DNA from 4 places in the Sphingomonas sp. CFBP 13714 genome. Region 2 is predicted to be linked to each of the others. Evidence: riboswitches for the same ligand, from Rfam matches in the RefSeq annotation. Region 2 holds a riboswitch; each other region holds the start of a gene.

Evidence for each region. A riboswitch is a leader RNA that binds a small molecule or an ion and turns the genes downstream of it on or off. The one in region 2 is predicted to bind cobalamin.
Region 1: it holds a riboswitch for cobalamin, as region 2 does, so the genes downstream of both, IFT54_RS09135 (DUF1636 domain-containing protein) here and cobW (cobalamin biosynthesis protein CobW) in region 2, are expected to answer to the same signal.
Region 3: it holds a riboswitch for cobalamin, as region 2 does, so the genes downstream of both, IFT54_RS09160 (TonB-dependent receptor plug domain-containing protein) here and cobW (cobalamin biosynthesis protein CobW) in region 2, are expected to answer to the same signal.
Region 4: it holds a riboswitch for cobalamin, as region 2 does, so the genes downstream of both, IFT54_RS11565 (TonB-dependent receptor) here and cobW (cobalamin biosynthesis protein CobW) in region 2, are expected to answer to the same signal.

The regions. Positions count from the first base shown of each region.
Region 1 covers NZ_JACYVG010000003.1:278,339-285,632, forward strand. Annotated here, with positions in the region: gene cbiB (adenosylcobinamide-phosphate synthase CbiB) at 1-696, shown strand, start outside; gene IFT54_RS09115 (cobyric acid synthase) at 696-2,174, shown strand; gene cobS (adenosylcobinamide-GDP ribazoletransferase) at 2,142-2,858, opposite strand; gene IFT54_RS09125 (histidine phosphatase family protein) at 2,855-3,433, opposite strand; gene cobT (nicotinate-nucleotide--dimethylbenzimidazole phosphoribosyltransferase) at 3,430-4,443, opposite strand; gene IFT54_RS09135 (DUF1636 domain-containing protein) at 4,440-4,856, opposite strand; cobalamin riboswitch at 4,954-5,140, opposite strand; gene IFT54_RS09140 (ABC transporter ATP-binding protein) at 5,162-5,947, opposite strand; gene IFT54_RS09145 (FecCD family ABC transporter permease) at 5,941-6,936, opposite strand; gene IFT54_RS09150 (ABC transporter substrate-binding protein) at 7,004-7,294, shown strand, end outside.
Region 2 covers NZ_JACYVG010000006.1:206,376-213,669, forward strand. Annotated here, with positions in the region: gene cobN (cobaltochelatase subunit CobN) at 1-2,621, opposite strand, end outside; gene cobW (cobalamin biosynthesis protein CobW) at 2,627-3,676, opposite strand; cobalamin riboswitch at 3,814-4,030, opposite strand; gene IFT54_RS15060 (HoxN/HupN/NixA family nickel/cobalt transporter) at 4,191-5,228, opposite strand; cobalamin riboswitch at 5,408-5,620, opposite strand; gene IFT54_RS15065 (molybdopterin molybdotransferase MoeA) at 5,858-7,042, shown strand; gene lexA (transcriptional repressor LexA) at 7,111-7,294, shown strand, end outside.
Region 3 covers NZ_JACYVG010000003.1:286,649-293,942, forward strand. Annotated here, with positions in the region: gene cobO (cob(I)yrinic acid a,c-diamide adenosyltransferase) at 1-138, opposite strand, end outside; gene IFT54_RS09160 (TonB-dependent receptor plug domain-containing protein) at 138-2,096, opposite strand; cobalamin riboswitch at 2,279-2,511, opposite strand; gene IFT54_RS09165 (HpcH/HpaI aldolase/citrate lyase family protein) at 2,570-3,394, opposite strand; gene IFT54_RS09170 (MaoC family dehydratase) at 3,391-3,843, opposite strand; gene IFT54_RS09175 (acetyl/propionyl/methylcrotonyl-CoA carboxylase subunit alpha) at 3,843-5,678, opposite strand; gene IFT54_RS09180 (hypothetical protein) at 5,675-6,160, opposite strand; gene IFT54_RS09185 (carboxyl transferase domain-containing protein) at 6,165-7,294, opposite strand, start outside.
Region 4 covers NZ_JACYVG010000004.1:285,023-292,316, reverse strand. Annotated here, with positions in the region: gene IFT54_RS11570 (hypothetical protein) at 1-757, opposite strand, end outside; gene IFT54_RS11565 (TonB-dependent receptor) at 885-2,975, opposite strand; cobalamin riboswitch at 3,225-3,465, opposite strand; gene IFT54_RS11560 (catalase) at 3,684-5,384, shown strand; gene IFT54_RS11555 (ankyrin repeat domain-containing protein) at 5,455-6,027, shown strand; gene IFT54_RS11550 (hypothetical protein) at 6,121-6,330, shown strand; gene IFT54_RS11545 (glycoside hydrolase family 127 protein) at 6,473-7,294, shown strand, end outside.

The DNA of each region.
Region 1 (7,294 bases), on a different contig from region 2:
ACCTATCTCGGCGGCTATGCCTGGATCGGCATTGGCCTCCTCGCCGCCCCCGGTCTCGCACAGCGCAGCCTCAACGATCACGTCGCGCCGATCGCCGCCGCGCTCGGCAAGGGTGACGTGCAGGGCGCGCGGATCGCGGTCGGCAAGATCGTCGGTCGCGACACCGACCGGCTCGATTCCGCCGGCATCGCCCGCGCCGGAATCGAAAGCCTTGCCGAAAGCTTCTGCGACGGCATCGTCGCGCCGCTCTTCTGGGTGCTTATCGGCGGGCTTCCCGGGCTGTGGATTTACAAGGCGATCAACACCGCCGACAGCCTGATCGGCCACCGCGAGCCACGCTGGCGCGCGTTCGGCTGGGCCTCGGCGCGGATCGACGATCTCGCCAACTGGATCCCCGCGCGGATCAGCGGCGCCTTGCTGTGCCTCGCCGGTCCCGGCGGCTGGCGCGTGATGCGGCGCGACGCGCGCAAGCACGCCTCGCCCAATGCCGGCTGGCCCGAGGCAGCGATGGCGGGCGTGCTCGACCTGCGGCTCGTCGGGCCGGTCAGCTATGACGGCGTCACCCAGCTGAAGCCCTGGATCGGCAGCGGCCGCCCCGCCGCCACCGCCGCCGACATCGCCCGCGCGCTTCAGGTCTATCGCCGCGCCTGCCTGCTGCTCTGGCTCGTCACGGGGGCGCTGCTGTGGGTGCGGTGATGCTCCAGGGCACCGGCTCCGACGTCGGCAAGTCGGTGCTCGTCGCCGGCCTCTGCCGCGCGCTCGCCAATCGCGGGCTCTCCGTCCGCCCCTTCAAGCCGCAGAACATGTCGAACAACGCCGCCGTCACCGCCGATGGCGGCGAGATCGGCCGCGCGCAGGCGACCCAGGCGATCGCTGCGCGCACCGCTGCGACCACCGACATGAACCCCGTTTTGCTGAAACCGCAGGGCGACCGCAGTTCGCAGCTCGTCGTCCACGGCAAGGTCCGCGGCATCCTCCGCGCGAGCCGCTGGCGCGAGGGGCGCGAGGGGCTGATGGACGACGTGCTCGCCAGCTATCACCGGCTTCGTGCGCAGGCGGACATCGTCGTCGTCGAGGGCGCGGGCAGCCCCGCCGAGATCAATCTGCGTGCCGCCGACATCGCAAATATGGGCTTTGCGCGCGCCGCCGGCGTCCCCGTCATCCTGATTGGCGATATCGACCGGGGCGGCGTCATCGCCTCGCTCGTCGGCACGCGCGCGGTGATCGATCCCGCCGATGCCGCGATGATCCACGGCTTCCTCGTCAACAAGTTTCGAGGCGACCCCGCGCTGTTCGACGACGGCTATCGCGCGATCGAGGCGCGGTCGGGCTGGCGCGGCTATGGCGTCATCCCCTGGCTGCCCGAGGCCGCCCGCCTGCCGAGCGAGGACGCGGTCATCCTCGAACGCCAGACCGGTCACGGCCGGCAAGACGGCCAGATCGTCATCGCCTGTCCGATCACCCCGCGCATCGCCAATTTCGACGATCTCGACCCGCTCCGGCTCGACCCCGGCGTCACGCTCGTCATGGTCCCGCCCGGCGAACCGATCCCCGACGCCGACATGATCATCCTCGCCGGCTCCAAGGCGACGATCCCCGACCTCGCCTTTCTGCGCGCGCAGGGCTGGGACATCGATATCCATGCGCATCGCCGCCGCGGCCGCCCCGTGCTCGGGCTTTGCGGCGGTTATCAGATGCTCGGCCGCAGCATCGCCGATCCGGACGGGCTGGAGGGTTCCGCCGGTATCGCCCCCGGGCTCGGCCTGCTCGACGTCGCGACGATCCTGTCCCCCGCCAAGACGCTCGAACGCGTCGCCGGCACCGCGATCGGCGCACGGTTCGACGGCTATGAGATCCATATCGGCAAAACCACCGGCCCCGACACCGCGCGCGCGCTCACGACCCGCGACGATGGTCGCCGCGACGGCGCGGTCAGTCCCGACGGGCTCGTCGCGGGCAGCTATGTCCACGGCCTGCTCGGCCTCGCGGAACAGCGTTGCGCCTGGCTAAGCCGGCTCGGGGTGGACGCGGTCGGGCCCGACCATGGCGCGTCGATCGACGCCGCGCTCGATGCGATTGCGGAAACGCTCGAACGCCATCTCGATATCGACGCGCTGATCGCGCTGTCGGAGTTGGCGGGCTCAGACGCGGCCGGCAATGGCGAGCGCGACTAGCATCCCGGTCTCGACGAATTCGATCCCCGCGCCGTGGCAATCCCCCGATACGCCGCCGACCCGCCGGATCAGCCACCAGCCGAATACCGCGATCAGTGCAGGGGCCCCTGCAACGGCAGGCACAGGCACCCCTAAACACCCTGTTACGCACCCCCAAAAGACCAGATCGTGCACCCTGATCTTCCCTGCGACCATCCCTCCCAGCCCGCCCTCCCGGAGCAGCGGCACCCACCGCGCCCAGCACAACGGCCCGATCCGCGCGAGCATCGGGACGACGATCACGACCGCCCATCCCTGCGCGGAGACAGCATGCAATAAGACAAGTTTTGCAAGGAGTTGCAGGGCGATCATCACAACGCCGAAGCTGCCGATATGCGGATCCGCCATCACCGCGATCAGCCGGTCGCGATCGCCATGCGCGGCACCCAGCCCGTCCGCCAGATCTGCCAGTCCATCCAGGTGCAAAGCCCCTGTAATCGCTACCCAAATTACCAGCGCGGCGAGCGCACCGGTCCAAGGATCGATCAGCGCGCCGACCCACCCCGCGCCCGCGACGACCACCCCGATGCACGCCCCGACGACCGGATACCACCGGATCGCGGCGGCAAAGTCCTCAGCGTCCGCAGTGACTTGCGGCATCGACACGCGCGTCAGGAAGCCGAAGGCGACGAACAGCCGCTTCACGAAACCGGATCCGTCTGGAGCGCCATGATCTGCGCCGTCCGGTCCGGCCAGATCCGTAGCGTAAGCAACGCCGTATAGGGCAAATCGAACGCCCAAAGCTCGCGCAACCCGAACCCGCACAGCGATTTCAGCGCAGCCCGGATCGCCCCGCCATGTGTCACGATCAATGAGGTTTCTGGGGTAAGGTCTTCTATCGCATCGGTAATTCTCGCGACCAGATCGCTCCACCGTTCCCCACCCGGTGGCGGTGCGCCATCCGGATCGTCCCAGAACCGCTGCAACGAGGCAGCGTCGATCTCCGCCGCAGCCAGCCCGTCCCAATCCCCAAAATCCAGCTCCCGCCACCGCGCATCGGTCGTTGGAGCCAGCCCCCGCTCCCGCCCGATCGCATCCGCGATAGCCTGCGATCGCATGAGATCAGAACAGACGATCTGCTTGAAATTCAGCGGTTTTACCCGCGCTACACAGGCCGCCAAACCTCCCGCCGTAACCGGACTATCGGTCCGCCCCAGCATCCGCCCGGTCAGTTCAGGCGCACCATGCCGCAACAGGTGGAGCAGGAACGGCGCACTCACGCCACCGACACCCCCGCCTCGGCAAACGTCGCCATCCCGTCATGCGCCGCCACCGCCGACCGGATCACCCCGACCGCAACCGCCGCCCCGCTTCCCTCCCCCAACCGCATCCCAAGCCGCAGTAAAGGCTCGAGTTTCAGCGCAGCGAGCAGTCGCTCATGCCCCGGTTCGGCCGAACAATGTCCGGCAATGCAATGCTCTGTGATGCCAGGATACGCCGCCGCAATCGGCGCGATCGCCGCCGACGAAATAAATCCGTCGAGCACAACCGGCACCCCCGCCAGCCGCGCCGCCACCACCGCGCCAGCGATCGCGACGATTTCACGCCCCCCCACCCGCCGCAATGTCTCGAACGGTGTACGAGGGGAATCAGCATGCCGCCCAATCCCCGCCTCGACCACCGCGATTTTCCGCGCGATTCCCGCCACATCAACCCCCGTCCCCGGCCCAACCCAGTCCGCGGCGGTTCCGCCGTAACTGCGCAGACACAGTGCTGCGGCCGACGTAGAATTCCCGATCCCCATCTCACCCACGACGAGCATGTCGAGACCCGGCACGATGACGTCGGCGCCGATGTTGAGTGCGGCGAGACACGCTGCTTCGTCCATCGCCGGTGCCGTCGTGAAATCCGCCGTAGGGGTTTCCAGATCGATGTCGGCGATGATCAGCTCGAGCCCGACGGCATCCGCCAGCGCATTGATGGCCGCGCCCCCATGGCGGAAATTCTCGACCATCTGTGCGGTCACGGAAACCGGGAAAGCGCTGACCCCGTGCACCGCAACGCCGTGATTTCCCGCGAAAATTGCCACCCTCGCGCGCTCGAACCGCGGCCGCTCGCGCCCCTGCCAGCCCGCCATGAAGACTGCGAGGTCCTCAAGTCGACCAAGCGATCCGGGCGGCTTGGTCAATTGCCCCTGCCGCAGCGATGCCGCAGCCCGCGCGGCTTCGTTTGCCGTGGGAAGGGCCTCCAGCGCCGCCTCGAACGCTGCGACCGAGGGGAACAGCGTCACTGCGCGACATAGCCCGCGGGGGGCGTCCGGGTGATGAAATGCCCCTTGATCCCGGCCGGCCACTGCCGAAACGGAACCTGCCCCTCCGCACTCTCCGCATGCAGCACGGCATAATCGAGGATCGCGCGCGCAGCCTCTTCATCCGGGGTAAAGCGCCCCAGAACATAGCCGATTTTCGCCGGGCCGCGGACATGGATAGTGCAGAAATCCTGACAGGCGAACAGGCACGGCATCGCCTGGACCGCAATCCCGGCATAGCGCGGATCACTCGCCTGGACCGCCTGCAACGCCGCGACGAGTCTCGCACCGCCCCGCATGCCCTCGGCATCGTCCTTCGCATCGGTGGACGCGCGGCAGGTGCTGCAGGCGACGACGGCCGCACCGTCTTCGGCGGGAACCAGTAGATTCGGCATTGAAACCCCATGACATACGCGCCCACGGCACAGGCCGCAGGCTGGTTATGTCGTCGCGCGGGTTTACCCCCGTCCGCTCGGCGCACCCTGGCCGGACGAAAGACGACCGCGACGGGCAGGTCTCCTGGCTCACGGGTCACAGCCCTTCGCGCCGCCTTCTCGGGACCGGGATCCCAATGGCATGATGGCACGATGGCTCGCCGCTTACAGTTGCAGGGGCAGCCGGGGTTCTCCCGTTCCCTTTTCATCCCCGTCGCCGGGGAACCTGTCGCGGTCAGAGGGATAGGCCGGGCGAGCGGCCCGGGTCAATCGCCCTGCGCGCTGTCACGCGTCAGCGGTACCACGACCGGTACGCCCTCGATCGATCCGAACCACGCCCGAACACCATAGGTCTCACGCAGCCGCGCCGGCGTCAGCACTGCCGACGGCGCGCCGTCGGCGACGAGCCGGCCCGCGTCTAGCACGAGGATGCGATCGCAATAGCGTGCGGCGAGCCCCAGATCATGCAGGACGGCGATCACCAGGACACCCCGCGCGGCCTGCGCCCGCAGGATCTCCATGACTGCGATCTGATGCGCGGGATCGAGCGACGCGAGTGGCTCGTCGACGATCAGCGCCGGCGCCTCCACCGCGAGCGCCCTTGCCAGCAGGACGCGGGCCCGCTCGCCCCCCGAAATCTCGGTCGCGACACGCGCCGCAAGCATGGTCACGTCCGCCGCTGCCATCGCACGGGCAATCGCATCACGATCCTGCTGAGAAATGCGCGACAGCGGTGCGAGATGGGGCAAGCGGCCCAGCGCGACGAGACGTTCGACGCTCAGCGGCCAATGAAGACTTTGACCCTGCGGCAGATACGCGACCGTCCGCGCGATCTCACGTCGCGAGCGCTCCGCCAGCGGAACCCCGTCGAGCAGGATATCTCCAGTAGCGGGAACCAGCCCGAGAAGCGCCTGGACCAGCGTCGATTTGCCCGCCCCATTGGGGCCGACGATCCCGATGAGCGCGCCGCCCTCTGCCGAGAAACTGACATCGTCGACCACGACCCGCCCTGCACGGCGGACGCTGAGGCGGTCCGCGGAGAGGGCTACCATAGCCGCCGCTCGCGCATGAGGTGCACGAGGAACACCGGCACGCCGAGAAACGCAGTAACGACCCCCAGCTTGAGTTCGTTCGACGTCGGGATCACGCGTACCAGCACGTCCGCAAAGGTCAGCAATGCAGCACCGCCCAATGCGGAGGGGAGCAGAATCGTCGATGGCGAACGATCGGTCATCGGCCGGACGAGATGCGGAACGATCAGGCCGATGAACCCGATCGCGCCCGATACCGCGACCGCCCCGCCAACCCCGATCGCCACCCCGACCAGCATCCGCATGCGCGTCCGACGCAGATCGACGCCGAGCGCGCGCGCACCGTCTTCGCCGAGCGTCAGCGCGTCGAGCGCATGGCCGTCCCAGGCGACCAGCACCATGCCGAGCGCGATACAGGGCAGCGCCAGCGCGACATGGCTGAACGACCGGTCTTCGAGCGACCCGAGCAACCAGGTCATAATCTCCATCGCTGCAAACGGGTTGGGGGACAGGTTCAGCGCCAGACTGACCCCCGCGACGGCCAGCGTTCCAACCGCAATCCCCGCGAGGATCAGTGACAAGGCGCTTTGCGACCCGGCCGCCAGCACGAACAGCAACCCCAGCGCCGCGAACGCCCCGGCGATCGCCACGATCGGCAGCATCGCCGGATGAAGCTCCGCCAGCCCGAAATACAGCGCGATCACCGCGCCCAGCGATGCGCCGTTCGACGCGCCCAGCACCGATGGCTCGGCCAGCGGATTGCGCAGGAATCCCTGCAGCGCAGCACCCGACAGCCCCAGCATCGCGCCGACCGCGAGCCCTAGGATCGCGCGCGGCAGCCGAAGTTCGAACAGGATCGCGCGTTCGATCGGATCGCCCTGCCCGCTGAGCGCCCGCACGACATGCGCCAGCGGGATCGCCGCGCTACCCACCGCGACCGACGCGGCGCCGGCCAGCACCGCAAGCAGCGCGAGGCCACCGACCAATCGCGCACGCGTCACGCGTCCCATAGTGCCAGATCCCACCGCATCGATTTCCGCCTAGCGCATAAGCGCCCGCTGCGGCAGGGTTTTGCGCATGCGCGGCCGCCGTCTCCTGACCATCCTGATGATCGCTGCCGCCGGCGCACCTGCCGAGGCGGCGGCGCCTCGACCGCCGGCGCGTATCGTTTCGCTCAACCTGTGCGCTGACCAGTATCTTCTGGCGCTGGCCGACCCCGCGCAGATCGTCGCACTGACCCGGTTCGCGCGTGATCCGAACATGTCCGCGGCCGCCAACGCCGCGCGTACCATCCCAGTCAGCCGTGGCAGCGCCGAAGACGTCCTGATGCTCCGCCCCGATCTCGTGATCTCCTCGCCGTTCCGACGC
Region 2 (7,294 bases):
TCCGGCCCATAGACCCGCGCACCGACGGCAGTGCAGACGAACGGATTCCAGTCGCTGGGCTCGTCGCGCATCGCCAGCGCGCGCACCGCCTGCCCGAACATCTGGCCTAGTGCGGGAAACGCATCGCGGAACAGCCCTGATACGCGCAGCGTCACGTCCATCCGCGGCCGGTCGAGCCTGGCCAACGGCAGGATCTCGACCCCCGTGACGCGGTCCGACGCATGATCCCAGACCGGCTCCGCACCGAGCAAATGGAGCGCCATCGCGAACTCCTCGCCCGCGGTCCGCATCGTCGCCGACGCCCACAGGTCGACGACCAGCGCGCGCGGATAGTCGCCCTCGTCCTGCAGATGCCGGCGGACCAACTCGTCGGCCAGCCGCACGCCCTGCGCATGCGCCGCGCGCGACGGCACCGCGCGCGCGTCGGTCGCGTACAGGTTGCGCCCGGTCGGCAGGACGTCGCTGCGTCCGCGCCACGGGGAGCCCGACGGCCCCGCCGCGATCCGCCTGCCCCGCAACGCGTTCAGCAGCCCGTCGCGCTCGGCCTCGCCCTGTTCGCCGCGACCATAGACGTGCAGCCCGTCGCCGAACTGGCTCTCCTTCACGTCGCACACGAACGTGTCGATCCGGGTGATCGCCTCCGCCTGGCTCGTCGACTCGTCGAGCCGCAGCGTCGCCGCCAGCCCGGTCGCGCGCGCCTCGTCGGCGATGTCGCGCTGCAGCCGGTCGCGGCGCGCGGGGTCGAGCCCGTCGGCGGTCGAAAACTCGTCGAGCAACGATTCGAGCCGCCCCAGCCCCGCGCCGCTGCGCGTCGTCGCGGCCGGCGGCGGGACATGGCCGATCGTCACCGCGCCGATACGCCGCCGTGCCTGTGCCGCCTCGCCCGGATCGTTGACGATGAACGGATAGAGCACCGGCATCGCCCCGGTCAGCGCCTCGGGCCAGCATTCTCCCGACAGCGCGACCGCCTTGCCCGGCAGCCATTCGAGCGTCCCGTGCGCGCCGACATGGATCAGCGCATCACTCCCCCGCGCGTGCAGCCACAGATAGAAGGCGACATAGGCATGACGGGGACAGCGCGACAGGTCGTGATACTCCCCGACCCGCGCCGCGCTGCGCCCGCGTTCGGGCTGGAGCGCGATCACCACGCCCCCCCGCTCGACGCCCGCGAACTCGAACGCGCCGTCGATACAGGCCGGATCGTCCTCGGGCGCGCCCCAGCTTTCCTCGAGCGCATCGCGCAACACGGCCGGCAAGCCCCCAAGCGCCGCACGATACGCCGCGACCGGCCACGCGATCCGCCCCGTCGCCAGCGCCTCGGCCAGCGCTTGCGGCGCCGCGCCGCCGGTCGCATAGCCCGCCGCCGCCAGATCCTCGACGATCGCGTCCGCGGACGCCAGCGCGTCGAGCCCGACCGCATGCGCCATCTGATAGTCCTTGCCCGGATAGGTCGACAGCACGACCGCGGGCCGCTGTTCCGAGACCGGCCGCTCCGCCAGACGCACCCACGCGATGACGCGCGCGACGATCGCCGCGATCCGCTCGGGCTCGGCCCGGTGCTCGCGCCGCACATAGCCGAGAGCGTCGTCGCGGACGCCGTCCTCCTTGAAGCTTGCGACGCCCGCGAACAGGCGTCCGTCGACTTCGGGCAGGACGACGTGCATCGCCAGGTCGGCGGGGGACAACCCGCGCGTCGACCCCGCCCAGGCGGCACGATCCGACGTCGCCAGCGCGACCTGGAACACCGGCACCCCCGCCCCGTCGAGCGGCGATGTGTCGTCCGCGCCGCGGCCCGAAAAGGCAGTCGCGTTGACGATCGCCGCCGGGGCGAGCGCGACGACCCAGCGCCTGAGCCACCCCGCGACGCCCGGCGCCTTCAGCGACGGCGCGAACAGCCCGACGACGTCGAACCCCGCCGCACCCAGCCCGGTATGCAGCGCCTCGATCGGGTCGAGGTCGGCAGCGGTCAGGTAGGAGCGGTAGAAGATCAGCAGGATTCGCGGCCGCGTCGCGGTCATCGCGAACGCCGCGGGGCACGTCACCCCGTCGCGCGGCTGCCAGCCACCGACCTCGGGAACCGTCTTCACCCCCGCGACCGGCCCGGCATAAAGCCCCGCCGCCAGCGCCATCTGCGCCAGCGCCGCCTGCGCCGCTACCGCGCCGCCGTCGTCGCACAGCGCGGCGAGCCGGCGCAGCGTCGACACCGGCACTGTCGACGCCGCATCGAGCCGCGCATCGCTGCGCCCGTCCGCGGGCAGCACCGCCAGCGCGATCCCCCGCGCCCGTGCCAGCGCCTCGACCTGCTGCAACCCATAGGACCAGTAGGACCGTCCGCCGATCAGCCGGATCACGATCCCCTTCGCCCCCGTGCCTGCGCCACCGTCCAGCGTCCGCTCGACATAGGTATCGACCGACAGCGGGTGGGTGAGCGCGGACAGGTTGGCGAGCCTGAGCGACGGCAGCGGGCTCCCCCCCGCCGCCGCGCGCCGCCACCCGGCCGCGAACGCGCCGAGATCCCCGTCAGAAAAGGACAGGACGACAAGGTCCGCCGGGCTCTGCGCGAGGTCCTGCGGGATCGCACTTTCCTCCAGCGCGTGGCTTTCGCGGAAGACGACGTGCATCGCCGTCAGCCCTGAAGCGCGGCCCGGATCCTTGCGGGGTCGATCCGGTCATGCTCGGCGATCACCACCAGCCGAGTCTGTCGCGCCTCGTCGGCACGCCACGGCCGGTCATATTGCGTCCGCACCCGCGCACCGACCGCCTGCACCAGCAGCCGCATCGGCTTGCCCGTCACCGCGGCATAGCCCTTCACGCGCAGGATGTCGGCGTCGCGCGCCAGCGTCTCGATCCGCGCGGCGAGCGCCGCCGGGTCCGCGATCTCGCCGAGGTCGACGATCATGCTGTCGAAATCGTCATGCTCGTGATCGTCCGCGCCATCATGGTGCGACGGTCGCGCGGCGATGTCGTCCTCCGCCGCCGCGTTCAGCCCGAGCACGACGCGCGGATCGATCACCCCGTCGGTCAGCGCGATCACCGGCAACGCACGCGCGGATTCCGCCGCGATCACCGCGCGCGCCGCAGCCACCCCCGCCTCGCCCGCCAGATCCGCCTTGGTCAGCAGCACCAGATCCGCACAGGCGAGCTGGTCCTCGAACACCTCGGCGAGCGGCGTCTCGTGATCGACGCTCGGATCGGCGCGGCGCTGCGCCTCGATCGCGGCGAGGTCGGGCGCGAACCGTCCCGCGGCGACCGCTTCCGCATCGGCCAGCGCGATCACCCCGTCGACCGTGATCCGCGACCGGATCGCGGGCCAGTCGAACGCTTTCAGCAAGGGCTTGGGCAGGGCGAGCCCCGACGTCTCGATCAGGATATGGTCGGGCCGCGGGTCGAGCGCGAGCAAAGTCTCGACGGTCGGGATGAAATCGTCAGCGACGGTGCAGCAGATGCAGCCATTGGCGAGCTCGACGACATTCTCGGCCGGGCAATCGGGGATCGCGCACCCCTTCAAGATGTCGCCGTCGATGCCGAGCGTGCCGAATTCGTTGACGATCACCGCGAGCCGCCGGCCACCGGCATTCCGGATCAGGTGGCTGATCAGCGTGGTCTTGCCCGCGCCGAGGAATCCGGTGACGATGGTAACGGGAATCTTGGCCAGGGTCGGCTGGGGGTCGGTCATGCGATACTCTCCGGGCGTTGGAACGACAGCCACGGACGGACGCACGCCCGCAGCCACACGCGCGCACGACCTGACGGCCGCACGCGTTCGTCGCTCAGACGGAGTACCGTGCCGCGACCATCCCCTGGATCAAGGCAAGAGCGACCATGACGCTGGCAGGTCTCCTGGCTCGCGGGTCGAAGCTCGATGCACGCCTTCCCAGGTCCCGTGACCCAGTGGCTGCCCCCGCATCGGGGGCCTGTGCGTCTCGCTCACCGCTTACAGTTGCAGGGACAGCCGCGGCATTGGGAGGCAAAGCTCCCGCACCGCATTCCCATTCAAGCCCCGAAGGGCACCGGCGCGATCTGTCGAGGTTCGGTAGAACCAAACCTCGAGGTTGGGTTTAGAGGAGTTTGGCGACTGTGCCAATGCACCTGACCTCCGTCATCCCGACGAAAGTCAGGACCCAGAGCCACGCGTAATGCGCTGCCTGGCCCTGGGTCCCGGGTCGAGCCCAGGATGACGACGCAGCTCGTTACCCCCGAACCACCTCGATCTCGTCGAACCGCTTCCACCGGTAGATCGCAAAACTCAGCACCCAGCATGCCACGAACAGCGCGATGATCGCAAAGCCCAGCCCGTTGAAATTCTCGCCCAGCGCCGAGGCAACGTCCCACACGCCCCCGCTGAGGCCCAGCTTCGACGCCAGCAGCGCGAGCGTTTCGATCCCGCCGATCGCGATCGCGACGATCGCCGAGATCAGCGTGATCGTGATGTTGTAATAGAGCTTGCGGATCGGCTTCACGAACGCCCATTCATACGCGCCGAGCATCACCACCCCGTCGGCACTGTCGACCAGTGCCATGCCGGTCGCGAACAGCACGGGCAGCACCAGCACCGTGCCGATCGACAGCCCGTCCGCGGCCTGGCTCGCCGACAGGCCGAGGATCGCGACTTCGGTGGCGGTGTCGAACCCCAGCCCGAACAGGAAGCCGAGCGGCGCCATGTGCCAGCTGCGCGTGACCAGCCGGAACATCGGCCGGAACAGCCGCGCGAGCAGCCCGCGATTGCCGAGGAGCAGGTCGAGATCCTCCTCGACATAGCGCCCCCCGCCGCGGACATGGCCGAAGGTCCGCCACACCGATCGCAGGATGATCAGGTTCATCGCCGCGATCGTGAACAGGAACAGCGCGGAGATCAGTGTCGCGATCACCCCGCCCGCCTGCTTGAACGCCTCGAACTGCGCCAGCGCACTCGCGGTCAGCGCGATCGCGACCGCGGCGATCAGGACGATCCCCGAATGGCCGACCGCGAACCAGAAGCCGACCCCGATCGGCCGCTGCCCGTCCTGCATCAGCTTGCGCGTCACGTTGTCGATCGCCGCGATATGATCGGCGTCGACCGCATGGCGCAGCCCCAGCCCCCAGGCCAGCATCGCGGTACCCAGCATCAGCGGTTGCGCCTGGAACAGCGCGAACGCCCATCCCCAGGCGGCGATGTTGGCCGCCACCAGCATCGCGAACATCCAGCCGATCCGGTGTCGCGTCGAACGACCGGCGGTCCGCCCGGTCATGATCTTGGTCATTGGCACATCCCCGGCGTCCGACGAGGACGGGGGCCTGCCGCGAACGACCGGGACGCGCGCCGACCGGACGCCCTGAGCGGCCGGCATGCGTCGCCGATGCGGCCCCCGCCGCATGGTCGTCGCTCAGACGGCGTTCACCGTGCCTCGGCCACCCCCTGGACCGGGACAAGAGCGACCAGACGCCGGCAGGTCTCCTGGCTCACGGGTCAAGGCTCGACGCACACCTTCCCAGGCCATCGGCCCAGTGGCTGCCCCCGTCGCAGGGGGCGCGTGCGTGTCGCTCGCCGCTTACAGTTGCAGGGACAGCCGCGGTCTTGGGGCAAACCCCGCACCGCATTCCCATTCAAGCCCCGAGGGGCACCGACGCGATCTGTGCGGATCCGGCTTGCGTCGGACCTGCGCCACAGGGCTAGCGCGTTTTGCCTGCGCTGACGACAGGATTTGCGCGCGACGCAACGCAGGGCATGTCGTCCCATCTCACCGCAACGTCTGCCTTACCTCGTACGTTGATCGCGTAACCGACCGGTGTCCTGCCGGTCGCGGCGTTGCCCGCTTTCCGCCCCGCGGCAATCGTGCGAGCAGCGCAGACCTTCATCGCCCCGCTGAACGGAGCCCGCATGCGCCCTCTCGTCCCCGTCGCCGAAGCCCAGTCCCGCCTCTTCGCCATGGCATCGCGCGTGCCGGCCGAAACCGTGCCGCTGCGCTCGGCGATGGGTCGCTGGGCGGCGGAGGCCATTCTAGCCCGCCGCACCCAGCCCGCGACCGACCTTTCGGCGATGGACGGCTATGCGATCCGCTACGCAGATCTGCCCGGGCCGTGGACGGTCATCGGCGAGAGCGCGGCCGGCCGCCCCTTCACCGGTTCAGTCGGCGCGGGACAGGCGACGCGCATCTTCACCGGCGCGGCGATGCCGCCCGGCGCCGATACCGTCCTTGTCCAGGAAGAGGCCGCACGCGACGGCGACCGGCTGATGCTCGACGGCGAAGGCCCCGCCTTCGAGGGACGCAACACACGCCGCAAGGGGCTCGACTTCGCGACCGGCACCCGGCTGATCGCGGCCGGCGATCGGCTGACGCCCGCGCGCATCGCGGTCGCTGCGACCGGCGGACACGGCACGCTGTCGGTCGGCCGCCGGCTGCGCGTCGCGGTCGCCGCAACGGGTGACGAGCTCGTTCCGCCCGGCTCGACGAACGATCCCGTCCCGCTGCCGGAATCGAACGGCATCATGCTCGCCGCGATGCTTGCCGATCTGCCCGTCGACATTATCGATCTCGGAATCCTCCCCGACCGGCTCGACACGCTGCGTGACGCCTTTGCCGGGGTCGATGCCGATCTGCTCGTGACCACGGGGGGCGCGTCGGTCGGCGATCACGACCTCGTCCGCCCCGCGATCGAGGCGGCCGGCGGGGCAATCGACTTCTGGCGGATCGCCCTGCGCCCGGGCAAGCCGATGATGGCGGGCACGCTTGGCCGGACAATGCTGCTCGGCCTGCCGGGCAATCCCGTCTCCGCCTTCGTCACCGCGATCCTGTTCGTCCGCCCCGTCGTCGCGCACATGCTCGGCGCGCGCGATCCCTTGCCGCAGACGACGCACGCGCTGCTCGGCGAGGATCTTCCGCCCAACCAGTCGCGGACCGACTATATGCGCGCCGAACTGCGCGACGGTCGCGCCTATGCCTCGACCATCCAGGACAGCTCGATGCTGCTGACGCTCGCCCGCTCGTCCTGCCTGATCGTCCGCGACGGCGACGCGCCGGCGGCAAGGGCGGGCGACTCGGCGGAAATCCTCGTCATCGCGTGACGTCACCGCTTGACGAAGCTGCAAGTGTTCCATAGAAGTTCCTCGTCTGTTCCGGACGGAGAACCGTTATGCTCACGCGCAAGCAGCACGAGCTTGTCTGCTTCATCAACGACCGCCTTGCCGAGACGGGCGTGTCGCCCTCGTTCGAGGAGATGAAGGACGCGCTCGAACTGAAATCGAAATCGGGCGTACACCGCCTGATCAGCGCGCTCGAGGAGCGCAACTTCATCCGGCGTCTGCCCAACCGGGCGC
Region 3 (7,294 bases), on a different contig from region 2:
CGCCGCGGTGGTCTTGCCCTTGCCCGGTCCGGTGTGGACCATCAGCAGGCCCTTCTCGATCGTCTTGGCCGCGACGATCTTGTCCTGGACGACCTTCTTCTTGGCCATCCGCGCCGTGTGCTCCGCCTCGCTCCGCATCAGAATGCTGCCTTCACGCCGACATAGGCGCCGCGCCCCTGGCCAACATAGCTGAACACCTCCTCGTACCGCTCGTCGAACAGGTTTTCGACCCGACCGAAAACCGACAGCCCGGGCGTCAACTTGTACGCCGCGTTCAGGTTGACGAGGACATATTCCTGGAGCGAGACGCGGACCGGGACATAGCTCGGATCGGTATAGGCGTCGTCCTGCTGCCGGCCATTATACCGAACGGTGAGCGTTGCCGAGGCGCGCTGGTCGCGGCTGAACGCAGTCATGTTGACGCTGCCGATATGGTTGGGTCGCCGGATCTCCACGCCCCCGTCCTCGCGCGCCTTCAGATAGGTATAGGCGAGGTCGAAGCGCAGCTGCGGAATTGGCTGGGCTGTAGCAAACACCTCGACGCCATGCTGCGTCGATCGCGTATTGCGGTTGCCGGGCGTCGCGACGAAGTCGGGGGCAGGATAGGTGGTAAAGATCTCGTTCGTCAGCCGACTGTCGAAATAGGTCGCGCCGATCGTCGCACGATCCCCCCCGAAAGCCTGTTCGACCCCGGCTTCCCACCCCTTTGACTTTTCGGGCTTGAGGTTCGGATTGCCGATGTAACGACCGTCGGAATAGCCGAAGAGATCGAAGTAGCCGGGGTTCTTCACGCCGGTACCGTAGGCACCGCGCACCCGCGTTCCGGTCGCAAAACGATAGCTCGCCTGCGCGCGGTAGGTGGTGGTGTCGTCGAACCGGTTATTCTCGTCGCGCCGCACCGATCCGCCGATCGCTAGCGCGTCGTCGATCACGACGTCATACTGTCCGACGATCCCGACATTGTCGGTGTGCCGCCGCCCTGTGAAGACGAACTCCGAAGGGACCGGACTAAGCGTCTGAAATTCCTCACGCTCGACATCGACTGCGGCGGTCAGCCGATGCCGGATGCGATCGGTGCCGAACCGGAAGGCGCTTTCGAACGATCCCTTGTACCGGCGTCCCTTGTTGCCGAAGCTCAAGGCATCGTCGACCAGCGCCCGGCGTGTCGTATCGGCAAACTGGCCGCTGAGCGCATTCGTCCAGCGGCCATCCGCCAGCGCGAGTTCGGCGCGAACCAGCCCGTAATATGCCTCGACCGTGCTGCGCGCGCCTGGCGTATCGACGATCGTGCCGAACTGCGGGCCGCTCAATGCCGTGTCGTTGCTGTCGGCATCGGTATAGCTGTAGCGCCCGACGCCCGTGACCTTCAGCGTGTCGGTCGGCGACCAGCTGAGCTTGCCCGTCGCGCCGACGCTCTTCGCGCCGATGTCGCGCGATCCGCCCCGTGCGGTCGGCGTGCCGTCGGTGAGGTAGGTCGAGCTCGATAGCGCGTAATCGAGATTGCCCGCTACGCCCGCGACCCGGGCGCCTCCCGAAAACGTGCCGAACGATCCCCCTTCGGCCCGTAGTGATACGCCCGGGGCCTCCGCGCCGCTCAGCGTGAGATACTGGATGACGCCGCCGATCGCGTCGGACCCGTACAGCGCCGATTGCTGGCCGCGCAGCACCTCGACCCGTGCCGCCTCGTCGGCAATCAGCGTGCCGAAGTCATATTCGCCCTGATAGGGATCGGACACTTCGATCCCGTCGATCAGCACGAGCACGTGATTGCCCTCCGATCCGCGGATTCGGACCTGCGTCGTCCCCCCGACCGCGCCGGTCCGGCTGACCGCCAGTCCGGGAACGTCGCGCAGCACGTCGGACACGATCCGGGTCTGCCGCTGGTCGAGCGTGGCGGCGTCGAGCACCGTCACCGACGCCCCGAGCTGATCGGCGGGAACCGCGTCCCCCGATCGCGATGCGGTGATCACCAGCTCGGCGCCGCCCCCTGCCGCCTCGCCCGTCGCCGCAGTAACCGGATCAGGCTCGGCCGCGGCCGGCGATGCAAAGGCCGTGGCGGTGGCGAGCGCCACAAGCGAAACGAAAATTCTGGTCATGAAACGATACCCCCGGCGTCACGAGCGACCGGCCGGGGCCTGCCGTCCGATGCTACGGACAGCCGGCGCAACGCTTGGGGTGTACGCCGAACCGCACCCGCCACGCGCACCGATGCGGCCCCCGCCGCATGGTTCGTCGCTCAGACGGAGTACCGTGCCGCAGTCATCCCCTGGACCATGGCAAGAGCGACCGAGCGCCGGCAGGTCTCCTGGCTCGCGGGTCGACGCCCGGTACGCGACCTTCCCGGGCCCTGCGCTTGCGCTCAGGCCTAGTGGTCGTCCCCTCGTGACGAAGGAACATGCGCACCGCACTCACCGCTTACAGTTGCAGGGACAGCCGCGGCATGAGGAGGATCGCCTCCCGCACCGCATTCCCTTTGAAGCCCCGAGGGGCACCGACGCAATCTGCGACCCCGGCCTTCACCGGTCTCGCAGGGCGACGGTAGCGCAGAAATTTCCTGCCGCCAATGGGCCTAGAGCCGCGCGAGGATCGCCCGCGCCTGACGTAAGTGCGGCGCATCGATCATCCGCCCATCAAGCTGCAGCGCGCCCACCTCGGGAGCCGCTGCAAACGCAGCGACGACGGCGTGCGCATGTGCAACGGTCGCCGCATCCGGCGTGAACGCGGCGTTGATCGTGGCGACTTGCGACGGATGAATCGCCATCATGCCGGTAAAGCCGTCACGGCTGCCGCGCGCGGCATAGGCTGCCAGCCCGTCAATGTCCGCGATTGCAGGATAGACCGTCTCGATCGCCGCGACGTCCGCCGCATGCGCGCCGAACAGCAGCAGCGATCGGACGAGCTTATAGGGCTCGGTATAGGACCCGTCGTCCTCCCGACTGGTCGCCGCGCCGATCGCCGCGGGCAGGTCTTCGGCGCCCCAGGTCAGGCCGCATAACCGGCCGTTGACCCGCGCATATTCGCCCAGTGTGAAGATCGCGGCGGGCACTTCGGTCGCGATCGGCAGGATCGGCGGACAGTCATCGCCATAAGCCTCGACCAGCGCGAGGACGGTCGCGGGTCCGGTCGCCTTGGGCAGCATGATCGCATCGGCGCCCCTCGCCGCAGCGATATCGTCGTCCAGCCACCCCGAGTCGACGGGATTGATCCGGACCATCCGCACGACGTCGGTGTGGTCCTGCAACGCGGCCCGGACCGCCTCGCGGGCAACAGCCTTGCGGGAGAGCGAGACCGAATCCTCCAGATCGAGGATGATGGCATCGGCCCCGCTCGCTGCGGCCTTCGCAAAACGCTCGGGCCGGTCTGCGGGCACGAATAGCAGCGAGCGCAACCTCATGCCGACGTCCGCAGCAGCAGCGCCGAGCGAAGGCACTGACAGACGATCTCGTCACGCTGGTTGATCAGCTGGTGCATGAATGTGACGATCCCGGCGTTCGGGCGCGACCGGCTGGGCTTGAGCTCGGCGACCTCGGTCTCGGCGCGCATCGTGTCGCCGATAAAGACGGGTTTTGGATGCACGAGCTTGTCGTAACCGAGATTGGCGACGAGCGTCCCGAGCGTCGTGTCCCCCACCGACAGGCCGACCATCAGCGCGAAGGTGAAGGTGCCGTTGACGAGGATCTGGCCGAATTCGCTCGCCTTCGCCGCCTCCGCATCGAGGTGCAGCGGCTGCGGATTGTGCGTCATCGTCGAAAACAGGAGGTTGTCCGTCTCCGTGACAGTGCGGCGGATCTCATGGACGATCCGGTCGCCGATCGCCCATTGGTCGAAATAGCGGCCGGCCATCAATCATCCTTCTCGATACGTGCGAGCACCATGCCATCGCTCACCTGCCCGCCGTCGATCGCGGTCAGTTCGGCAACCGTCCCGTCGAATGGCGCGACGAGCGAATGCTCCATCTTCATCGCCTCAAGCGTCACGAGCTTCTGCCCCTTTGCGACACGGTCCCCGATAGCCACGTCGACCGCGATGATGCGTCCCGGCATTGGTGACAAGATCGCGCCATCCGCTGCCGCCCCCAGCGCCGCGCCAGACGCACGCCAGGGCCGCAACTGCCAGGTCTGCCCGGCATCGGAAACGAGGGTGGCATCGACCGGTGCATCGACGCCGCGACCGTCGAGATCGATCGTCACCGCGTCGTCGTCGAGCAGGAACCGCGCGGCCTTCAAAGGGGCCGCGTTGAGACGAAAACCCGCCATCGGCTCGGCGCGTACGACCGTGCGCGCGGCGTCGATCAGTGCTTCCTCGCTGGGCTGCGCCGGGGGCATCAGCGCCGCCCCCTCGCGCGCAATCAGCCCGGTATCTAGCGTTGCGGCGACGAAATCCGGGTGATCGAGTGCCTGAACGAGAAACCCCGCATTCGACCGGACCGGCCAGACGACCGCCTTGTCCAGCGCCTCCGCCAACGTCTCGCGCGCGGCTTCACGCGTGTCGCCCCAGGCAATCACCTTGGCGATCATCGGGTCGTAATAGGGCGAAATGTCCGCCCCCTGTTCGACACCCGTATCGACCCGCGTCGCATCACCCAGATCGAACGCCTCGAGCCGCCCGATCGACGGCAGGAACCCCTTGGCGGGATCCTCCGCATAGAGCCGCGCCTCGATCGCCCAGCCGCGGATAGCAAGATCATGCTGCTGCAGCGGCAACGCCTCGCCGCTGGCAATCCGCAGCTGCCACTCGACAAGGTCCTGTCCCGTGATTTCCTCGGTGACGGGATGCTCGACCTGCAACCGGGTGTTCATTTCCATGAACCAGATCCGATCGGCGCGCACGCCTTCGCTCGCATCGGCGATGAACTCGATCGTACCCGCGCCGACATAGTTCACGGCCTGTGCCGCGCGCACCGCCGCCGCGCAGATCGCCGCGCGCGTCGCATCATCCATGCCGGGGGCCGGGGCCTCCTCGATCACCTTCTGATGCCGGCGCTGCAACGAACAGTCGCGTTCGAACAAATGGACGACGTTGCCTTGCCGATCGCCGAACACCTGCACCTCGATATGCCGCGGCGAGAGGATATATTTCTCGATCAGCACGTCGGTATTGCCGAACGACGCAGAGGCTTCGCGCTGGCACGACGCGAGCGCGTCGGCAAAGTCGGCGGACGCATCGACGCGGCGCATACCCTTGCCGCCGCCGCCCGCAACGGCCTTGATCAGGACGGGGTAGCCGATGGCATCCGCCTCGCGCTGGAGCCGATCAGGCGACTGGTCTTCCCCCAGATAGCCCGGTGTCACCGGGACGCCGGCCGCCATCATCCGCTGCTTTGCGGTATCCTTCAGCCCCATCGCGCGGATGCTGTCGGGATCGGGGCCAACCCACAGGATCCCTGCGTCGAGCACCGCCTGCGCGAAGTCCGCATTCTCGGACAGGAACCCGTACCCCGGATGGATGGCCTCAGCGCCGGTTGCGCGCGCGGCGGCGATGATCCGTTCTCCGACCAGATAGCTCTCGCGCGCCGGGCTCGCACCGATATGCACCGCCTCGTCCGCGTGCCGGACATGCAGCGCGCCCGCATCGGCATCGGAATAGACCGCGATCGTGCGGATTCCCAACGCCCGAGCTGTGCGTATGATTCGGCAGGCGATCTCGCCGCGATTGGCGATGAGCAGTGATTCGATCATTGCGCGGGGCATCCGGTGGTCCGCTTGGACCAAGTGATGTTGAGGATCTTCCACCGGCCCGCTTCGCGCACCATGTCGAAATGGTCGATCCCGCAATGCGCGATCCGGCCGTCGATGGTGAAGACATAGGGCGACCATACCATCGCGATATCGCCATCGATATCCACGGCGGGATCCGTCAGGCGTTCCGCATATCGCTCCGGTCCGGGCTTCAGACCGGAGGCGAAGTCGGACCAGGCGGTCCGGCGGATGATGCGCGTGCCGTCGGCCTTTTCTTCCACGGCCGTAGCACCCCCATCGGGGCGCACCTGGGCGAGCAGTGCCTGGCCATCGCGGGCGGCCAACGCGGCGAACATCGCGTCGATCGGCACCATGACGCCGGCCTCCTCAGTCACCACGGCTGGCGGCAGGCCGGTGCCCTTGACGATCGGCTGGACCGGCGTGACCTGACCCGCGGCTAGCAGAAACGATAGCAGGATCATCGGCTTACATCCTGAACACACCGAACGCGGGGCGTTCGGCGATGGGAGCGTTGAGCGTCGCGGCGAGCGCGAGGCCGAGCACGTCGCGGGTCTGCGCGGGATCGATGATCCCGTCGTCCCACAGCCGCGCCGTCGCGTACCAGGGATTCCCCTCGTCCTCATATTTCTGACGAACCGGCGCCTTGAACGCTTCGGCCTCCTCCGCCGTCCAGTCGTCCGCGTCGCGGTGAACGGTGGCGAGGACAGAGGCCGCCTGTTCGCCGCCCATCACGCTGATCCGGCTGTTCGGCCAGCTGAACAGGAAACGTGGCGAATAGGCGCGTCCGCACATGCCGTAATTGCCGGCGCCGAAACTGCCGCCGATCAGCACCGTGATCTTCGGCACGGTCGCGGTCGCGACTGCCGTCACGAGCTTTGCACCATGTTTGGCAATGCCTTCCGCCTCATACTTCCCGCCGACCATGAAACCCGAGATGTTCTGGAGGAACAGCAGCGGTACCTTGCGCTGGCAGGCGAGCTCGATGAAATGCGCCCCCTTCTGAGCGCTTTCGCTGAACAGGACGCCGTTGTTGGCAAGGATCGCGACGGGGATCCCGTGGATATGCGCGAACCCGCACACCAGCGACGTACCATAAAGCGCCTTGAACGCATGGAATTCGCTGCCATCGACCAGCCGTGCGATCACTTCGTGCACGTCATACGGTGCCCGGACGTCGGACGGCACGACACCGTAAAGCCCCTCGGCGTCGTATTTCGGAGGGCGCGCCGGTTGCTGGTTCACCGTGACAGGGACCTGTGGCGGCAAGGTCGAGACGATGTCGCGAACGATCGTCAGCGCGTGGTCGTCCGACTCCGCGACATGATCGACGACGCCAGACCTGCGCCCATGCGTATCCGCACCGCCGAGGTCCTCCGCAGAAATTACCTCGCCCGTCGCCGCCTTGACCAGCGGCGGCCCAGCAAGGAAGATCGTGCCCTGCCCGCGGACGATGATCGTCTCGTCGGACATGGCCGGGACATAGGCGCCGCCCGCGGTGCAGCTTCCCATCACGCAGGCAATCTGCGGAATCCCCAGCGCCGACATCTGCGCCTGGTTGTAGAAAATCCGGCCGAAATGCTCGCGATCGGGAAACA
Region 4 (7,294 bases), on a different contig from region 2:
CGCTCTCTCCGGCCAGATCCTCGACGGCGGGTGCGGGGCGGTCGGCGAGCAGCCGGGCGAGCCGCTCCTCGAACGCGACCGGATCGACCGCTGGCGCGTCGCCGGGTTCGGTGCCGTCGTTGCAGGGCGGCATGAACGCGGCAATGAGGTCCCGCTCGATCGGCGCAAGCCAGTGCTTCTTCACCCATGCGCTCGGCCGCTGCCCGGGCTCGGGGAGAACGGACGCGGCCAGGTCGCGCGGCAATTGGAGATAGGTAAAGCCGAGGTGATCGAGCATCGTGGCCTCGTTCCCCGGCCCGAACACATCCCAATGTGCGGCTGCGAGCTGCGCCTTGGCGAAGGTGCAGCTGCCGCCCTTGCGCTGGAGAAGCGGGCTTTCATCGCCGTTCAGTGCCAGCATCGCGACGATCGTCTCGATCGGTCCGTTGGGCTCTGCGGCGGCGAGCGCATGCAGATGCTTGAGATGCCGACGGGCGAAGGTGACATAGGGCGAGCGCAGCGTCTGATAGGTGACGTGCTTCTCCCAGCGCTCGAGGACCGATCCGCCAAAGGGCCGCTCGGCCTTGCCGGCATATAGGCCGACATAGACGAGCCGGTCGTCATGGAACATGCCGTAGATGCCGGGCCCGCGCAGTGCCTCCGGCTCCCCCGCCCAGGGTGCCCGCGGCACGGCGCGCAGGTTCATCCATGCCGGCTTGCCGAGCGTGGGCGGCACGGGACGCAGGGTAAACAGCTCGGAAGCCCGGTAAAACGGCATGCGCAATGTCTCCTCATGGGGTGGCCATGCGGCTTAGGCGGACGCGCGCGCGACCGGCTATCCGGGGTTTTCCCGGGGGGCGACATCGCCGGCGGCCCGTCCCGCGGGCTGCCGGTCACGGGGCGCGCTAGAAACCGACGCGAAGCGAGACGTCGACGGCGCGGGGACGACCGAGGACCCATTGCTGATTGCTGTACGTGCTGATCGCATAGTCCCGGTCGAACAGGTTGTAGCCGTGGATGTCGACCGCGAGCCGTGGCGTCACTGCATAGGAGAGCGTTGCATCGACCATGGTGTAGCTGGGGACGCGGAAGCTGTTCGCATTGTCCGAATAGCGTCGTCCGACGTAGCGCAGCCCGGCGCGCGCCTGGAGCGCGTGCGTCGCGTTCCAGCGCAGCCAGAGATTGGCGAGCGTCTCGGGTACGTCCGGCGGGGTATTGCCATCGAAGCGCGTGCCGCCGGAGACGAAGTCGTCGAACGTCGCGTCGAGTATGCTGCCGTTCGCATCGATCCCGACACCGTAAGGCAGATCGAGCGATACCGCAGCCTCGATACCCTTGGCCGATCGCTGGCCGACCTGCTCGACCGGGCTCGTCGGGGTCAGCTGTGCCAGCAGGCGCTTCTTGACGATGCGGTAGGCGGCGAGGGTGGCGGTGCCGCGACCGTCGAGGAACACCGCCTTGGCGCCGACCTCGACCTGGTCGCCAACCGCGTTGCTGAACTGCACCTGCCCGGTCGAATAGGTCGTCAGCGTCCCCAGCGGGTCCACGCCGGTGGCATATTGCGCATAGAGCGACACCGTCGGGATCGGCTGATAAACGCTCCCCACCCGCCAGGTCAGATTGTGCAGCCGCTTGTCGAGCGCGAACGTCTCGGTACTGACGCCGCCCGGATAGTCGATCGACCAGCGGCGGATCGTGTCGCGCTCGAAGCGGACGCCACCGACGATCGAGACGTGCGTTCCGAGCTTCAGCCGGTCCTCGGCGAAGACCGCATATTCGGTCGTGCGCGTGCGATAGCGCGGTGCGATGCCTTGCGTGTCGATGATCAGACCGGGATCGAACGCGAAGGGATCGACCTCCGAAACCTGCGGGTCAGACCCGAAATTGTGGGAGTAGGTCAGTTTGATGAGGTTGACGTCGAAGCCCATGACTAGGTCGTTGCCGACGCCATCGGCGACGTCCGTCCTGAACGTCACGCTCCCCTGATCGCCCCACTGCGTCTGGTCGTGGACGATCCCGGTCATGTCGGTACGCAGGATGCCACCGGGTGTGCCGGTGTTGCCACTGCCGTTGGCGCAGACCCCGTCTGCGGCGACCCAGCAATAGGTTTCGAGATTGAGCCAGGAGCGTTTGGAGCTGAGGCGATAGGCCTGGTTGCTGACGGTGACCACATCGCTCGGCGTCCAGTCGACCTGCAGGCTGGTGCGGTTGTCCCGGTAGCGGATGACGCCGTCGCGTGTGTTGTAGTTGCGCTCCCGGATGCGGTCGTCGAGCCGACCGTCGATCAGCGGCGTACCGAAATAGCGCATCGGCTTCTGGTCGCCATAATCGTCCCGCGCGGTGACGACGAGCGTGTCGGTCGGTGCCCAGCGCAGCGTGCCCGACACGGCATGGCTGCGCGACTGGCCGCGATCGACATAGCCGTCCGATCGGCGATAGCTGCCGTCGATGCGGTAGGAGAGGCGCTCGGTGATCGGCCCCCCTGCGCCCGCCGCGAGATGGAAGCTGTCCTGCGAGCCATAGCCGATCTCCCCCTCCACATGCGTCCGCTGCGTATCGGGTTTGCGCATCAGGACATTCACTGCGCCGCCCAGCGCGCCCTGGCCGTAGAGCACCGAGGCCGGGCCGCTCAGGATGTCGATCCGCTCGACCATCCACGGATCGGTCGGGAAGGTGATCGTGCCGGCAGCCGGGAACAGCCTGATGCCGTCGATGAGCTGGAGCACGGAGCCCTGACCGCTGAACCCCCGCGCGGCGAGTGCGGTGCCGCCATTGCCGGGATTGCCCGCGTTGCTGATGCCCGGTGCGCGGCTCGTCGCGTCGATCACGGACAGGTCGCCACGCGCGCGGATCGTGGCGCCATCGATGACCGAGAGCGTCGCGGGGGTCTCGAGCGGCGTGAGGCCCAGGCGGCTGCCGGTCGCATTCGGCGTGGTGAGCGTGTCCTGGGCATGCTGTCCGACGACCAGGATGTCCTTGGTATCGGGATCCGGCACGGACTGGGCGTGGACTTGTGCTGCGAAGACAGGCGAAAGAATAGCCCCCGCGAGCGCGAGGCGAGACAATAGGAACGGCATTACGGTAATCCCCCGGGCGTCTAGCGAACCCGGCAGGGACCTCCCGCGAACGGCCGACATCCGCGCCAGCCGGACGCGATTGCGACCGGCACGCATGCCCGTGCGGTCCCCACCGCACACGTCGTCGCTCGACGGAGTACCGTGCCGCGGCCACCCCCTGGGCCAGGCAAGAGCGACCAGACGCCGGCAGGTCTCCTGGCTCACGGGTCATCACACGATGCACGGCCTTCCCAGGCCCTCATGACGAAACGTCTGGCCCAGTGGCTGCTCCTTCCTTTGCAGGAAGAAGCGAAATGCATCGCGCTCGCCGCTTACAGTTGCAGGGACAGCCTCGGCTTCAGGTGGCAAACCACCCTCACCGCGTTCCCTTTTAAGCCCCTTTCGGGGCACCGACGCGATCATGCCGCCCTGCTCGGATCGAACAGGTCAGCGGCGCCGGTCTACCCCGGTCAGGATCGTTCGGCAATCGTCCGGCGAGCACCGCGATGGCGGCTCGATCGTCCTGCTCGATTGCTGTGATCCAGAAGCTCCGTTTGGCGCGATGCGCGTCCTCGATCAGGAGGCGGGGGTGCCGCACGCTCTGTGCGGGGATGCCACGCTGATGGCATGCAGGATTAAGGGATCGAGATGAAGAACGTGAAGAGCCGTCAGGCCGTGACGGCGATGCTGCTGGCTGCGACATCGGCGGGTGCCATGATTCAGCCGGTTGCCGCGCAGACGGTGGCGCCGGCCGAGACGCAGGCGGAAACCCGCATGACGACCGCGGCGGCACCGTCCAGCGCCGGCAAGCCCGCGCTGGCGCAGGCCGGTGTGGCCGGCACCGTTGAAGCCAAGGGTGATTCAGCCAGTGCCGCCGCACCGCAGATGACCCGCGACAATGGCGCGCCGATCGGCGAGAACCGCCACTCGAAGGCGGCGGGCGACCTTGGCCCCGTCCTGCTTGAGGACACGACGCTGATCGAGAAGCTCGCACGCTTCGACCGTGAGCGCGTGCCCGAGCGCGTCGTCCATGCCCGCGGGACCGGTGCCCACGGCGTGTTCACCGCGACCGCGGACATTTCGAGCATCACCAACGCATCCTTGTTCATGCCCGGCAAGCAGACGCCGGTGTTCGTCCGCTTCTCGACCGTGATCCACCCCTCGGGCAGCCCCGAGGGCATGCGGGATCCGCGCGGCTTTGCGACCAAATTCTACACCGATCAGGGCAATTGGGATCTGGTCGGCAACAACCTGCCGATCTTCTTCATCCGCGACGCGATCCAGTTCCCGGACATGATCCACGCGCTCAAGCCCTCGCCGGTGACGAACAAGCAGGACCCCAATCGCTTCTTCGACTTCTTCTCGGCCACGCCCGAGGCGACCAACATGCTCGCGCATGTCTATTCGAACCTTGGTACGCCGGCATCCTACCGGACGATGGACGGCAACGGCGTCCATGCCTTCAAGCTGGTGAATGCCAAGGGCGAAACGGTGTTCGCCAAGTTCCGCTGGATCAGCCGCCAGGGCGTGCGCAACCTGAACGGCGCGCAGGTCGCGACCGCGACCTGGAACTACCTGACCGACGATCTCTATGGCGAGATCGGCAAGGGCAACTTCCCCGTCTGGGACCTGATGGTGCAGACGATGTCGGCGTCGGCGTTCGCCAAGCTCGACTATAATCCGTTCGACGACACCAAGGAATGGCTGGGCGTGCCGTTCCGCAAGATCGGCGAGATGACGCTCAACAAGGTGCCGACCAACTTCTTCGACTATACCGAGCAGTCGGCGTTCGCACCCGCCAACCTCGTGCCGGGGATCGAGGCGTCGCCGGACCGGATGCTGCAGGGTCGGCTGTTCTCCTATTCGGACACGCAGCGCTATCGCATCGGCGCCAACGCGATGCAGTTGCCGGTCAATCGTCCGCTCGCGAGTGTCGTCAACAATTACCAGGACGGCCAGCTCGACCATAGCAACCGCGCGTCCGACGTGAATTATTTCCCGGCGGCGACCGCGGCAAAGTCGACCGATGCCCGCTTCCGCGCCGCGCCCTATGGCATCGATGCGACCGTCGATGCGAAGCCGATCGCCAAGACCAACAACTTCGCCCAGGCGGGCGAATTCTACCGGGCGCTCAAGCCGCAGGACAAGGCGGATCTGGTGACCAACCTGGCAGGTGATCTCAATGTCGTGACGTCGGCACGGACGAAGACGATCATGGTCAGCTATTTCTACCAGGCCGACAAGGACTTCGGCACGCGCCTGGCAACTGCGGTGAACGTGCCGATCGCCGACGTGTCGCGCGCGGTGGCGGACTATCGCGCCGCCAACCCGGGCCAGGGCGCCCGCTGATCCCGGGGCAGGAGGCGCGGCATGGCGCGCGCCTCCTGCCGTGGCAGACTTCAAGGAATCGAGATCGACGATGCTGACTTATCTTGCCGCGCTGCTCGCCGCTGCTGGGCCACAGGCCGCTGCGACCGAGCGACAGACGCCTCCTGGCGTCGCGGCCTTGCCATCACCCGAGCGTCGCCAGCAGCTGCTGTTCGAGGCGGCCCGGCTCGGCCGCATGGACATGATCGATCCGCTGCTCAAGGCCGGCGCCGACATCAATGCCTATGACGAGCGCGGTTTCACGCCCGTGATCCTTGCGGCGTATAACGGACAGCTTGCTACGGTCGACGCGCTGATCGGCAAGGGCGCCGACGCCTGCCGTCCGGATCGCGACCAGGGCAACAGCGCGCAGATGGGTGTCGCGTTCAAGGGCGAGGATGCGATCGCGGCGCGGTTGCTGAAAGCAGGATGCGACGTGAACGCACGCAATCACGCCGGCCAGACCGCGCTGATGATGGCATCGCTGTTCAATCGGCGGGCGCAGGTCGACCTGTTGCTGGCGGCGGGTGCGGACCGGACGATCCAGGATGCGGCGGGGCGATCGGCCGGTTCGGTCGCGGCCGGGCAGGGCAACGCGGCGATGGCGGAACGCGTCAAGCGCTGACGCAAGTCTTCGGGCGTCCCGCGCGCCGCAGCAGGCCGTGTCGCTGCCGTTCCGCATTGACGCGGCGCGGCATCCGGGGCCATCGCGTTGGCCATGACGAAGAGCAAGGGACGCACCGGCGCACACGCGCGCGCCAATATCCAGCCTGCGCCGACAGCCGCCGAGCTCGACGCAGCCAAGCACGAGGCCGTCCAGATCGAGGGGCGGCTCGCCGGCCTCGCGGCCGGGCATCCGTCGGTGAAGATCTGGAAGGCCCGCCTCCGCGTCGCGCAGGCGGTGATTGCTCGCGCGCCGCGCGACTGAGACGCTCATAGAGGTGCGGCCGGGTCTGGATCACGGCGCACTGATAATCACCATCACACCGTCAGCTCATGTCAGTCCCGGGATTTACTCAGACAAGTGAAGCCGATAGCCTGCGCTCTAGAGACGTGGCTGGGAGAGTGACATGGGTTGGACGCGTCGCGGCGCGCTAGGCGCGGGGATCGCGCTGGGGGCGGTGCCGCCATTCGCCTTGGCGGCGGCGGGCGCACCCTCGGCAGCGACCCCCTTTCCGCTGTCGCAGGTGCGGTTGCGGCCGTCGATCTTCCTGACGTCGGTGCAGGCGAACCAGCGCTATCTGCTGTCACTCGATGCGAACCGTCTGCTGCACAATTTCCATGCCGGGGCAGGGTTGCCGACCAAGGGCGAAGTCTATGGCGGATGGGAGTCGCGCGGGATCGCCGGGCATTCGCTCGGCCATTATCTCAGCGCGCTGTCGCTGGTCTACGCGCAGACGGGGGACCAGCAATTCCGTGACCGCGCGGCCTATATCGTCGCCGAGCTCAAGGCGATCCAGCTGAAGCAGGGGGATGGCTATGCCGGCGGGACGACCGTCGAGCGCGACGGCAAGACCGTCGATGGCAAGGTCGTGTACGAGGAACTGCGCAAGCGGGAGATCCGGTCGACCGGGTTCAGCCTGAACGAAGGGTGGGTGCCGCTGTACACCTATCACAAGGTCATGGCGGGCGTGCTCGACGTGCACCGGCATGCCGGACTTGCAGAGGGTCTGGCCGTGGCGATCGGACTTGGGAGCTATCTCGGCACGATCCTGGAGGGACTGAACGACGTCCAGGTCCAGGACATCCTGCGGACCGAACATGGCGGGCTGACCGAATCCTATGCCGAGTTGTACACGCGAACCGGCAATCGCCGCTGGCTGACGCTCGCCGAACGGTTGCGGCATCACGCGATTGTCGACCCACTCGGGGACGCGCGCGACGACCTCGCG